One region of the Pseudoalteromonas sp. MMG033 genome, then DNA from elsewhere that is predicted to be linked to it. Evidence: predicted binding sites of a transcription regulator. Region 1 holds the regulator's gene; each other region holds the start of a gene.
The links. The regulator sigma-54, encoded in region 1, starts transcription at its own class of promoters, with help from an activator protein. The targets are predictions, from matches to a motif close to GTTGGCACGNNNNTNGNNT.
Positions count from the first base shown of each region.

Region 2: AC2CZC_RS02670 (FimV/HubP family polar landmark protein) is a predicted target of sigma-54. The motif match lies at 2,723-2,741, and genes of this name have one in related genera.
Region 3: fliE (flagellar hook-basal body complex protein FliE) is a predicted target of sigma-54. The motif match lies at 1,568-1,586, and genes of this name have one in related genera.

Region 1 covers NZ_CM170070.1:957,492-961,781, forward strand. The annotation lists gene lptC (LPS export ABC transporter periplasmic protein LptC) at 1-395, shown strand, start outside; gene lptA (lipopolysaccharide transport periplasmic protein LptA) at 385-915, shown strand; gene lptB (LPS export ABC transporter ATP-binding protein) at 912-1,637, shown strand; gene AC2CZC_RS04535 (RNA polymerase factor sigma-54) at 1,679-3,190, shown strand; gene hpf (ribosome hibernation promoting factor) at 3,217-3,504, shown strand; gene ptsN (PTS IIA-like nitrogen regulatory protein PtsN) at 3,507-3,962, shown strand; gene rapZ (RNase adapter RapZ) at 3,975-4,290, shown strand, end outside.
Region 2 covers NZ_CM170070.1:579,322-583,611, reverse strand. The annotation lists gene AC2CZC_RS02685 (DUF6419 family natural product biosynthesis protein) at 45-335, shown strand; gene AC2CZC_RS02680 (4-phosphoerythronate dehydrogenase) at 395-1,525, shown strand; gene AC2CZC_RS02675 (aspartate-semialdehyde dehydrogenase) at 1,528-2,544, shown strand; gene AC2CZC_RS02670 (FimV/HubP family polar landmark protein) at 2,813-4,290, shown strand, end outside.
Region 3 covers NZ_CM170070.1:4,916,765-4,921,054, forward strand. The annotation lists gene fliF (flagellar basal-body MS-ring/collar protein FliF) at 1-1,172, opposite strand, end outside; gene fliE (flagellar hook-basal body complex protein FliE) at 1,198-1,533, opposite strand; gene AC2CZC_RS21330 (sigma-54-dependent transcriptional regulator) at 1,688-3,097, opposite strand; gene AC2CZC_RS21335 (sensor histidine kinase) at 3,094-4,200, opposite strand.

The sequences.
Region 1 (4,290 bases):
CTGAAAATGGACAACTGAGTTATCAAATTACGGCACAGAGAATGGAGTTATATCAAGAGCTGGGGTTTAGCCACTTTGAATTACCCATTTTTGTTTTACATAACGGGCAACACAACTGGCAGCTCACTGCCAACGAGGCCACCTTGTATGAAAACGACACGCTGATTTTAGAAGGCAACGTAAAAGCGACGAACTTGAACGACAATGCCATGATCACAGAGATAGACGCAGATAATCTTCGACTTGAAATCAGTAATCGAATAATGCGTTCAGAGCAACCAGTGATCATTACTGGCCCGAGCTTAACCATTACCGGTAAAGGGCTAATCGCCGATCTCAATATTGAGGTCATTGAACTCATTAACCACACTGAAACGATTTATGATAAGCAATAAATTAAGTGCAACCCTACTATTTACATGTGCTATCGCACTTTTGCCACAAAGTGCCCTTGCCAACAACACGCCTGAGCAGGTGATCATCAGTTCAGGTAAGCAGCAAGCGCAATTACAAACAAATATAGGGGTTTTTGAAGAAAACGTTGAGATCATTCATGGCCAACGCAAAATATTCGCAGATCGACTCGAAGTCCACCGCAGAGAAGATTTAGGGGAAAACAAGCAGTTACTGGTTGCAACGGGATCTCCTGCAATTTTCCAAGAGCAGCAGACCGATGGCAGCCTATTAAAAGCCACGGCACAAGAGGTACGCTATGATGTTGCAAATCGCTTGCTCACAATTAAAGGCAATGCCGAAATAAGCCAAGCTGGTCAAAAGATTTCTGCCCAAGAGATCCTCTATGATATGGAAAAACAACTTATTAGCGCGCAAAAGGCAAACGAGGAAGGTAAACGAGTGAGAACTGTTTTACTCCCTGTAGATAAAGAGCAAGATGGTAACAAGGAGCCACAGTGAGCACACTAAAAGCGACAGCACTGGCTAAGAGTTATAAAGGCAGACAGGTTGTAAAAAATGTTGAACTAAGTGTTGAAGCAGGCAGCATCGTTGGTTTGCTCGGTCCAAATGGCGCAGGTAAAACCACTACTTTTTATATGATTGTTGGCCTAGTACCAAGTGACAAGGGCAGTATTCATATTGATTCACAAGACATTACTTTGCTACCGATGCACAGCCGAGCTCGGTTGGGTATTGGATATTTACCACAAGAATCTTCGATATTTAGAAAGCTAACCGTTTATGACAATTTAATGGCGATCCTTGAAACCAGAAAAGACCTCAATAAAGCCCAACGAGAAGCAGTATTAAACGATTTACTTGATGAATTTAATATTCAGCATATTCGCTCAAGTTTAGGAATGGCACTGTCTGGTGGTGAGCGTCGCCGCGTCGAAATTGCTCGCGCTTTAGCCGCAAATCCTAAATTTATTCTTTTAGATGAGCCTTTTGCTGGCGTTGATCCGATTTCAGTGTTAGATATAAAGAAAATTATTGAGCATTTAAAAAACCGTGGGATCGGCGTATTGATCACAGATCATAATGTTCGCGAAACTTTGGATGTATGTGAAAAGGCATATATTGTTTCCCATGGTGAATTAATTGCGTCAGGCACACCTGAACATGTTTTAGCGGATCAAACCGTCCGAGATGTCTACTTAGGCGAGCAATTCAGGCTATAGTTAAGAATAAGCGTAACAACGAAAAGGATTGTTAGAGATACATGAGGCAATCGCTACAGCTGCGCATGGGGCAGCAATTAACAATGACACCACAACTGCAGCAAGCAATTCGCCTGCTGCAGCTGAGCACATTAGACCTCCAGCAAGAAATTCAAGAAGCGCTGGATAGCAATCCTTTATTGGAAGTAGAAGAAAACGAACAAGAGTCTTTTGATAACAGTCTAGATAAAACCCATGAACAAGCTCAGACCACAGAGAAAGCAGAGTCTAGCGTTGATGATACTGCTGAAACACAGCTGAGTGACTACGAGCAAGACACAGATACGGCGCTCAATAAAGAAACGCTCAGCGATGAGATGGCGATGGATGTCACGTGGGATGAATATATCAGTGCTGCACCAGTCAGCTCGTCTGGCCCAATGCCTGAGGATGAAAGCGTTTATCAAGGTCAAACCACTGAAAGTCTTCAAGAATATCTGATGTGGCAACTAGAGCTCACTCCATTTAGCGCAACAGATAGACTTATTGCGCTGTCAATTGTTGAGGGCGTCGATGACTCAGGGATCCTAACCGTATCTTGTGAGGATATTGTCGATAGCTTAAATAAAGATAATGACCAAGAGCCGGTTGAATTAGATGAGGTTGAAGCCGTCTTAAAACGTATTCAATTATTTGACCCTGTTGGTATTGCGGCACGCAGTCTGCAGGAATGCTTAATTGTTCAACTAAATCAATTTGCCATAGATACACCTTGGCTCGAACAAACAAAACATGTCATTGAAGAGCACATAGACCTATTAGCAAATCGTGATTATCGTACTATCATGAAGAAAACGAAGCTCAAAGAAGGCGAGCTCAAAGAAGTGATGACGCTAATCCACAGCTTGAACCCCAAGCCAGCTGCAAGTATCGTTCAAGAAGAAGCTGATTATGTGATCCCCGATGTCTCGGTCAAAAAGATAAAAGGACGTTGGGTTGTTGAACTCAATCCTGACTCAATGCCCAAAATAAGAGTTAATGATCATTATGCTGCAATGTCACGCTCAGTTAAATCAAGCAGTGACAGCCAATTTATTCGCTCGCATTTGCAAGAGGCGAAATGGTTTATTAAAAGTTTAGAAAGCAGAAATGAAACTTTATTGAAAGTTACCAATTGCATTGTTCAACAACAACAGGCATTCTTTGAACATGGCCCTGAGGCAATGAGACCTATGGTTCTCAATGATGTTGCTGAAATGGTTGATATGCACGAGTCGACAATATCTCGGGTAACAACACAAAAATTTATGCACACGCCTCGCGGCATTTATGAATTGAAATACTTCTTCTCGAGCCATGTTAGTACCGAGAACGGTGGGGAATGCTCTTCAACAGCAATTAGAGCACTCATCAAAAAGCTAATTGCTGCAGAAAACTCAGCTAAGCCTTTAAGTGATAGCAAAATTGCAGATGTATTAGCTGACCAAGGTATTAAGGTGGCAAGACGTACTATTGCCAAATACCGAGAGTCTTTGGCTATTCCACCGTCTAATCAGCGTAAAAGCTTGATTTAGGCGTAACAAAAGAAGGAAAAATGCTTATGCAACTAAATTTAACTGGTCGCCATGTAGAAATTACCGATTCATTAAGAGACTACGTAACAAGTAAGTTTGCGAAGCTAGAAAGGCATTTTGATCACATCAACAACGTTCATGTAATCCTAGATGTCGAGAAACTCATTCAAAAAGCCGAAGCCACATTACATGTAAATGGCGGCGAGCTATTCGCTTCAACAGAACACAAAGACATGTATGCAGCTATCGATGGTTTAATCGATAAGCTAGATAGGCAAGTCATTAAACATAAAGAGAAGCTAACTCGACATTAACCATGAAACTTAGCACACTGATCCCTGAGGACTGCAGCAAGGCTGCGGTCCTTTTTAATAGTAAAAAAAGAATACTCCAATACATCAGTGAATTGGCACAAGAAAAAATTCCAAATGCCAATCAGCATGATATTCTCGAGGCACTGTTAAATCGCGAAAAGCTAGGCAGTACAGGTATTGGAAAAGGTATCGCTATTCCACACGGGCGATTGGCGGGATTAGATAATATCATTGCCATCTTGCTTGTAAATCAACAGCCTATTCCATTTGATGCTGTTGACGACCGCAATGTAGATATTTTTGTTGCGCTCATCGTACCAGAAGGTGAAAATAAGCAACATTTAGAGACCTTAGCTAGTATCGCTGGTAAACTAAATGATAAGCATTTTTGCAAGAGACTTAGACAAGCAAGTAACGATCATGAGCTTTACCAAGTCCTTGTTGAGTTTGATAAATAATAGGAACAAATCGTGGAGCTCATAATTATCAGTGGCCGCTCTGGCTCAGGTAAATCCGTCGCATTAAGAGTATTGGAAGACTTAGGCTATTACTGCGCTGATAATATCCCTGTAAACTTACTACCTGCTTTAGTACGCAGTGTTTCAGACAGCTATAATAAAATTGCTGTCAGCATTGATGTGAGAAACTTACCAAAAGAACAGCAGGAGTTTCATGATATTTTAGAGTACTTGCCAGGCTTTGCTAAACCAAAAGTATTTTACCTTGATTGCGATGACCAAACACTAATCAAACGTTTTTCAGAAACACGGCGATTGCATCCGCTGT
Region 2 (4,290 bases), 380 kb from region 1:
TAAACTTATCTATATTACAAAAAAGACCTAAGGAGGGGTTATTTATGCAATTGGGGAATATAAGTCTCATTGTGATGACATTCACTGCCATGTTGCTCAGTGTTGAAGCATTTGAGTATGCGATTCTTATCAATTTTATCAGTAGCATAGTGTGCGCATGTTATGCATACAGAGGTATGCACACGACGGCTTTATTGCTAGCTTGGTGCAATGTACACGCCTTTGTATTTAGTCCATTAGTCAACGTGAGTGAACAGCCAAGCGTTAAGCTCTTAGTGCTATTTTTATTGAGCCTCATGTTTGGTGCATTTGGTATTGGTGCAAGGCGGAGCTAGGGTCTGTGCAATAGCTGAGTTACAATAGAGTTCCGTGCGACGTTTAGGAATAAAATTACATGAAGATCTTGGCTGATCAGAACATGCCTTTGGTGGAAGAGTTTTTCTCAAGTTTTGGAGAGGTAACCCGTTTTGACGGGCGTGCAGTGAGTGCTGAGCAAGTGCAAGATGCAGATGTGTTATTAACGCGCTCGATCACGCAAGTTAACCAAGCACTGCTAGACAATGCAGACAATCTTAAGTTTGTTGGTACGGCCACAATTGGTGTGGATCATATTGATCAAACGTATTTAGCAACCCGTGATATTGCTTTTTCTAGTGCGCCTGGGTGCAATGCGGTTGCTGTGGCTGAATACGTGATCAGTGCTTTGTATGCGTACAGTCAGGATCGCGATGTTGAACTGCGCGGTAAAAAATTAGCCATTGTCGGTGTGGGCAATATTGGTGCGTGCTTGCAACAAAAGCTAGCGCACAGTGGTATTGAACTTATTTTGTGTGATCCAGTGTTGGCTGAGCAAGGCAAACTTAATGAGCATGTAGACATTGATACCGCGTTGGCGCAAGCTGACTTTGTCACCTTTCATGTGCCTCTAGTGAAAAGTGGCGTTCATCAAACCAAGCACTTATTAAATAAAGAAAGAATTAAGCAGTTAAAGCCTAACATGTTAGTTATCAATGCCAGTCGCGGTGATGTGATTGATAATCAAGCCCTCTTGGCTGCTAAGCAAGCTGGGCAGAAGTTAGAATTGATTTTAGATGTTTGGGAAAATGAGCCAAATATTTTGACTGAGTTGATGGCGCATTGCCTGTATACATCAGTGCATATTGCTGGACACACTTTGGAAGGCAAAGCGCGGGGAACGCAAATGCTGTATCAGGCTCTATGTAAAACGCTTGACGTTGAGCCAACTAAGCGATTGGACACTTTTTTACCCACACCTGCGATAAGTCAATGTCAGCTCAATAATACGTTCACTGAAAGAGATTATGGTCGTATTGTACATATGATCTATGATATTCGCCGTGATAATGGTTTAATGCGAGCCAATTTAGAAAGTCAGGGTTTTGATGTATTACGTAAGCAATACCCGCCGAGAAGAGAATTTTCAACGTTGAACATCGTGTCGCAGCCAAGCCACACGCAAAAGTTACAACAACTTGGCTTTCAAGTAGAAATGAATGAGGAATAAACATGTCGCAGAAATTTAACGTGGCGGTACTGGGCGCAACAGGCCTAGTCGGTAAGCAGATCATTGAAACATTAGCCGAAAGAAAATTTCCAGTTGATAAACTGTACCCGCTGGCGAGCAGCCGAAGTGCAGGCGAAGAAATTGATTTCATGGGTGAAAAAGTCACCGTGCTTGATGTTGAAGAGTTTGACTTTGCAGATGCGCATATAGGCTTATTTTCTGCCGGCGGCAGTGTATCAGAAAAATATGCACCGATCGCGGCTGAAGCGGGTTGTATCGTGATAGATAACACATCACATTTTAGATACGACTATGATGTGCCTTTAGTTGTTCCTGAAGTAAACGCGAGCAGCCTAGCTGATTTTAGAAATCGCAATATTATTGCCAACCCGAATTGTTCGACGATTCAAATGCTGGTGGCGCTGAAGCCAATTTATGATGCCTATGGTATTGATAGAATTAATGTATCCACTTATCAAGCGGTATCAGGCGCGGGTAAAGAAGCCGTTGATGAGCTAGCTAAGCAAACGGCTAATTTAATGAATGCAAGACCGATGGAAAATGATGTATTTCCAAAGCAAATTGCATTTAATGTCATTCCGCAAATAGATACTTTCCAAGAAAACGGCTACACCAAAGAAGAGATGAAAATGGTGTGGGAAACGCAAAAGATTCTTGGAGATAGCAGCGTAATGGTGAACCCAACAGCTGTGCGTGTCCCAGTGTTTTTTGGCCATGCCGAAGCGATTCATTTAGAAACACGCATGCCTTTTGATTTAGAGCATGTAAAGCAGTTGCTTGCTGATGCGCCTGGTGTGGAGCTCATTGAAAATGAAGAAGATTACCCAACTCCAGTCAGTGATGCCAGTGGCAATGATACCGTGTATGTAGGCCGACTTAGAGCTGATATTTCACACCCAATGGGACTAAACTTATGGGTTGTGTCTGATAATACGCGCAAAGGTGCCGCGACAAATAGTGTGCAAATTGCTGAAGAGCTAGTCGCAAATTACCTTTAATTTTACTGTGGGGCAAAATGCAATGGCAGCATTTTGCCCCACAGATTGCACAAATCCTTCTTTTTACCACCTCCCTGATTTATAAAACATTTTCATTCTAATCATAAAGTACTATGCCAGTGTTAATATTCACTACGCTGACAATGGATATTCCCTAATAACTGGTTTATAGTTTGCAATTGGAACAGAGCTTGCAAAAAGCAAAGATGAGCAAATTTTTTATTCACTTACTGGTTGGGTAAGTGGTCACCTTAAACAAAGGAACAGCATGCGCGGTTTAGCCTTATTTTGTATCCTAGCATTGGCTTTCATAACATCCCCGGCACACACTCAAGTTGGTACCGTGTTGAAGGGCCCTAAAGGCGTTGATTATGGCCTTGAAGGGCGTTCAGTTGGCCCTATTCGCTCTTCAGACACGTTGTGGCGCATAGCACAAAAAATCAGACCTGATGATTCAGTCACCATTTATCAGGTTATGAAAGCTTTGTATGACAAAAACCCCGGCGCATTTTTAGATCAAAACCTTAACCACATGCGTGATGGCGCGTATCTACGTATCCCAACATTGGCAGAAATCAGACGAGTCAATCCAGGCATCGCAAAACAAAAATCAGATCAAGACGATGTGCTGTGGGAGCGTAAGAAAAATGGCACTTTAAATCAATCTGATATAGATGATGCCAAAAAACGCGTGACACAGGCGCGTAAAGTTGACGTTGAGCAGGCGCAAAAAGCCTTGACTAATCAGCTTAGAAATTTACGCATGGAACAAGACTCTAAGCTGCTTGATTTGCAAAACCAGTTCAAGTCTTCAGTGCAAAATGTGGAAGATATCTTAGAAGAGAATAACCAGCTTAGAAAGCAGTTGAGTAGTATTTCTGATGAACTACAAAATGTTCGAGATCAGCTTGGTAAAGACAGTGAGATCCAACAGCAGTTAAAAGTTGTGATTGATATGCAGAGCGAGATGATTGCGCAACAAGAAGCTGATAAAAAAGCGGCTGAAGAATCAAGTTTGAGCAAAACGCTGTCTAACCCAGTTGTGATTGCCCTACTGGCGACGATACCTGCGCTGCTTATCATAGGTCTTGTGCTCTTTATGCGTAAACGCAAGCAAGCAGCTGAAAGTAGTGCAGAAGATGATGAGTTCTTACCTCAAGCGCCAGCAGCCGCCGCGGCTGCAGCAACAGCAGGCGCTGCAACTGCGGCAGCCGCAGCAGATCCGCTTGATCTCGATATGCCAGTCACAGATGACATCTCTCCATTGGATGAGAGTGTCCAGCTTGATGACGACATTCTGCCAGAAGATGATGACATTGTGTTTGATGCTTTGGACGATGAAGATGATGGCTTTGAGACAGGCAGTAGTACGCTTGATCAAGATGAGCTAGATAGTCTACTCAACGACGATATTGTTTTTGATGATGAATCGCCATCGGAGGATGCGTCGGACGATATCGATGATTTCTTACAGCAAAGCTTTGATTCGACTGATGATGCTTTAGGTGATGAAGTAACGTTAGATGTTGAAGAAAACACCTCTGGTGGGGACGATATTTTAAGTGCTGACGATATTGATGATTTATTCAATGAGGTTGGTGATGAGCAAGATGACACACTTGATGTAAGTGATGATGCATTAGCAGCTTTAAGCGAAGAACTGGCTGAAGAGCCTGATGTCGCTGGCGATGATACGTTAGATCTGGATGATATTGATAGTTTAATCGATGAGGCGGCAGCAGAACC
Region 3 (4,290 bases), 1.0 Mb from region 1:
ACCGCAACTGACACACTGATCCGACGAATAACACCTGTTTGTTGACGCTTGTGAGAAATCGTGGTGTCCAGCTCATAGTTTCGTGTTGCTTCTCTTTGAGAGCGGCTAGGAGTCGTGCCTTTACCGCTGCCGCCTGGGCCAGCGACTTCTGGAATATTTGAGTCCATTGGTGGCTGGTTAGTTAATGCGCCAGGAATACCGGCGGTGATCCCACCAATGTTATTCTCTTCAAATGTTGTTTCACTGCGCACTGCAGGCAAGTCTGGGTTAAAGCGTTTGTGCGTTTCTTCAACTGCGCTAAAATCCATGGTCAGATCAACTTGTGCAGTAAAGTTACCCAAGCCAACCACTGGGATCATGATACTGTCAATTTTTGATAAGTACTCTGACTCACGTTTGCGTTCTATTTCATATTCTTTACGAGAACGTGCCGCCAATGAATCTTGCGAACCTGAATTTAATAAACGACCATTTTGATCTGTCACGGTTACACGAGAAGGCTCAAGGCCCTGAACAGCCGAGGCTACAATATCAACAATAGAGTCAACTTCTTCTCCGTCGAGCGTACGACCACGCTTCATTGTTAACACCACAGTTGCGGAAGGCTTTTTCTCACGACGAGCAAATACATTCTCTTTAGGTATGGCGAGTAGCACTTTAGCACGATTAATATCTTGTAATTCTTCAATTGTGCGCGCTAATTGCTGCTCACGGCTATGTTTCAGCCTTTCTCTCTCAAGACGCTGACTGACGCCAAAACCCATATCTTGCATCAAAATATCAGTGCCGGAGGTTGGCGATTGTGTAAAGCCATCTCGCGCCATTTTAAGTTTGATATTTTGATAATCTGTTTCAGCAACCATGATGGTATTGCCATCTAGTTCATACTCAATTTTTTGCGCATCTAGAAAATCGAGTGTTTGGACTAGCTCATCAGTTGGGTACTGACCAAGTGGGCGCATATCAGGTTGGCGAGCCCAAATAATAATGAAGATGGCGATTGCCAAACAAATTGCTAAGGCGATTACGAGCGTAACTTGACGTAGCATATCAACGCCACTTAAAGCACTAAAATAACCAGACTTTTGCTCTTGCTGGGTGTCTGCGCCTTCAGCGACTGCCCCAGCTGGGCCGTCTGAAAGTGCTAGATCTGTCGTTTGATTTGTAGCCACAGTTACTCTCCAATCATCTCATTAATTACACAGGCATGCTCATAATGTCTTTGTAAGCTTCGACAAGTTTGTTACGAACTTGAACGGTTGCTTCAAAGGCCACTGATGATTTGTTTTTTGCAATCATTGCTTCTGCTAAGGAAACACTGCGATCCCCCATTTCTACTGCGGTGACTTTCGCTTTTGCATCTCTTTGCAGATCAGCGACGTTATTTAACGCGCCTTTCAAAATATCACCAAACTGCGCGCTTGATGTCGCCGCTGTAGCATCCATGGGTTGCTTCACTTGAGGCTCGATACGGCCTGCTTGAGATGCCATAGACTGCATCTCTTGATATAAACTGGTATTTTGAATTTTCATGTTGCTCACCCTGTAAATTCTCTCACAAGGAATAAAGCATGATGCATGCCAACTTTTAATGGTTTAAAATCAATAACTTGAAGAATTAATTGGGAGGTCGGTTTTTTGACAGGTGAAAAAGCAACCAGATTTTAACTGGTTGCTTTATAAGATATTAAGCTGGGACTGGCAGGCCTAAATCCCGCATTTTGGCCAATTTATATCTAAGCGTTCTTGGACTGATCCCAAGTATTTCAGCAACATCTTTTCGTTTACCATTACAGCGAGTAAGCGTGTCCAATATAATTTGATGTTCTTTGTCCTGAAGCTCTTCTTTGTAACTCATATTATCACTAGAGCTAGGTGTTTCAGATTCCATGTTTGGGTAAGCATTATACGGTGAAGCATCAAGCTCAACGGGCCGAGAAGCCAAAACCTGTTCAGTCGATAGTTCCACTGGAGCTAAATTTTCAATGAAAATGTCAGCATCAGTAACTTGATCTCCCTGCTGTAGGATCAATGCGCGTTGAACAACATTATCCAGCTCCCTCACATTGCCGGGCCAAGCATGCTGTAATAATTTTTGCTGCGCAGCCACGGTTAACTTAGGAGCCAATTGATTCGATTTTTGACAATGTCTATCAATCAGGTGCACAGCTAAAGGCACAATGTCTGCGGCTCTCTCTTTCAAAGGTAACCAAGTCAGCGGAAAAACATTTAATCTATAATACAAATCTTCTCGGAATTTGCCTTCAGCCACTGCATCTTTCAAATCTCGGTTGCTGGTCGCCAAAACTCTGACATCCAATTCGATGGTTTTTCTGCCACCTAACCTTTCTACTTCGCGCTCTTGTAAAACACGTAGAAGTTTTGCCTGCAAACCTAAGTCCATCTCTGTAATTTCATCGAGTAAGATGGTCCCTTTTTGTGCTTGCTCGAACTTACCAGGACAAGCCTGTATTGCACCTGTGAATGCGCCTTTTTCATACCCAAATAGAGTCGCCTCAAGCATATTTTCAGGGATCGCCGCACAGTTAATGGCGACAAAAGGCTCGCTATTACGCTCAGAACTATCATGAATATAACGAGCCAATACTTCTTTACCCGAGCCACTTGGGCCCAATACCATCACACTGGCATCTGACAGCGCCACTTTTTTGGCAAGGCTTAATAACTGAAGACTTTTTGGATCAGCGACAATAGGGCCATCCGTTTCTTTTTCCTTTTCAGGCATGTAACGGCTTACCATATTCAACAATACTTCCGGTGCAAATGGCTTAGCCATGTAATCAATCGCACCAAGTCGCATAGCTTCTACAGCATCATCAATCGTTGCGTACGCCGTCATCATCAAAACAGGTAGATTTGGATAATTCAGCTTAATGCTTTTAAGCAAATCTATACCACTCATTTGTCCCATTTGAACATCACTCACCACCAGCGAAAAACTTTGCTGTTTGAGTAATACTATGGCTTGCTCTGCGCTATCAGCCTCAACACAATCAATGCCAGCAAGCTCTAATGTGTCCAATAGTGCTTCTCGTAAACCTGCGTCATCTTCAACGACTAGAATTTTATTGCTCATACAACCTCCTGAAGTTGAGTATGTTGAGATATAGGTAATAGCATACTGAAGCATGCTCCTCCGCTTGGCTCATTGTTTACTTCAACGCGCCCCTTATGCGAATTGGCAACTGAACTAACAACTGCTAACCCCAGTCCAGTACCTTGTGATTTCGTAGTAAAAAATGGTTCAAAGAGCTTGTCTGCCAAACTCATGTCAACACCTGGCCCATTGTCACACACAGCTATTCGAACATGGTCACCTTGATCTTTCACAGCACTTACCGTAATTTCTGCGCCCGAGCCAATGACTTGAACACTGTTATGGATCAGATTTTGAATAGCACTCGCCAAAGCGGTTTTATTACCAATAATTTCAATATCTGGATCGGGTAATATGACGTCTAATTTGGCATGATGTAATGACAACATTGCATCAGAGCCCGCCTTCACCTCATTAAGTAACTGCTGCATCGATACTTGTTCGATAACCTGCTGCTCACCACTTTTAGCGAACAACAGCATATCATTGACTTGATTTTCAAGGTCTTTAAGTCTGGACATGAGCTTATTATGGAATTTTTCACGTGACTTGGTCGGTAAGTTTTCACTCCCCAAGTTTGCGCCATATAACATGGCAGCAGAAAGTGGTGTACGGACTTGATGCGCAAGCGATGCCACCATTTTACCAAGCGCACTCAAACGCTGCATATGAGCCACTCGAGCTTGAAGGCGGCGAGTTTCAGTCAGATCTGTCATTAAGATCAATTGACCCGGCTCTGGTGTCAGTGCTGATATTTCAAGCTTAATTAAGCGACCATCACGCAATGATACTTCATGCCCATCATCCTGCTGTGGACTAAAAGAGCGCTGAATGATGTTAAACCATTTCTCACCCTCTAGCGGCTCACCTAGCATATCTTTGGCAATTTGATTTGCTTTGGCAATCATACCTTGACCATCCAATACAACGACGCCGGCTGGCATAGTATCGACCAAATGGCCCAACCAGCTTGCTTGTTGTCGCAAGTCGCTCAGCTCACCAATATATGCTTCTTGCAACAGGCAAGGGTTATATTGATTTTCTGGCACAAATTGTGGATTTATCACTTTCGCTAACGCCATGACACTACTCTCATGTATCTTCCTGACATGATAAAAGCAAATCGCGTGCCAAATTTATTTAATATAAATAACAAGTAGTTAAATGAAAAA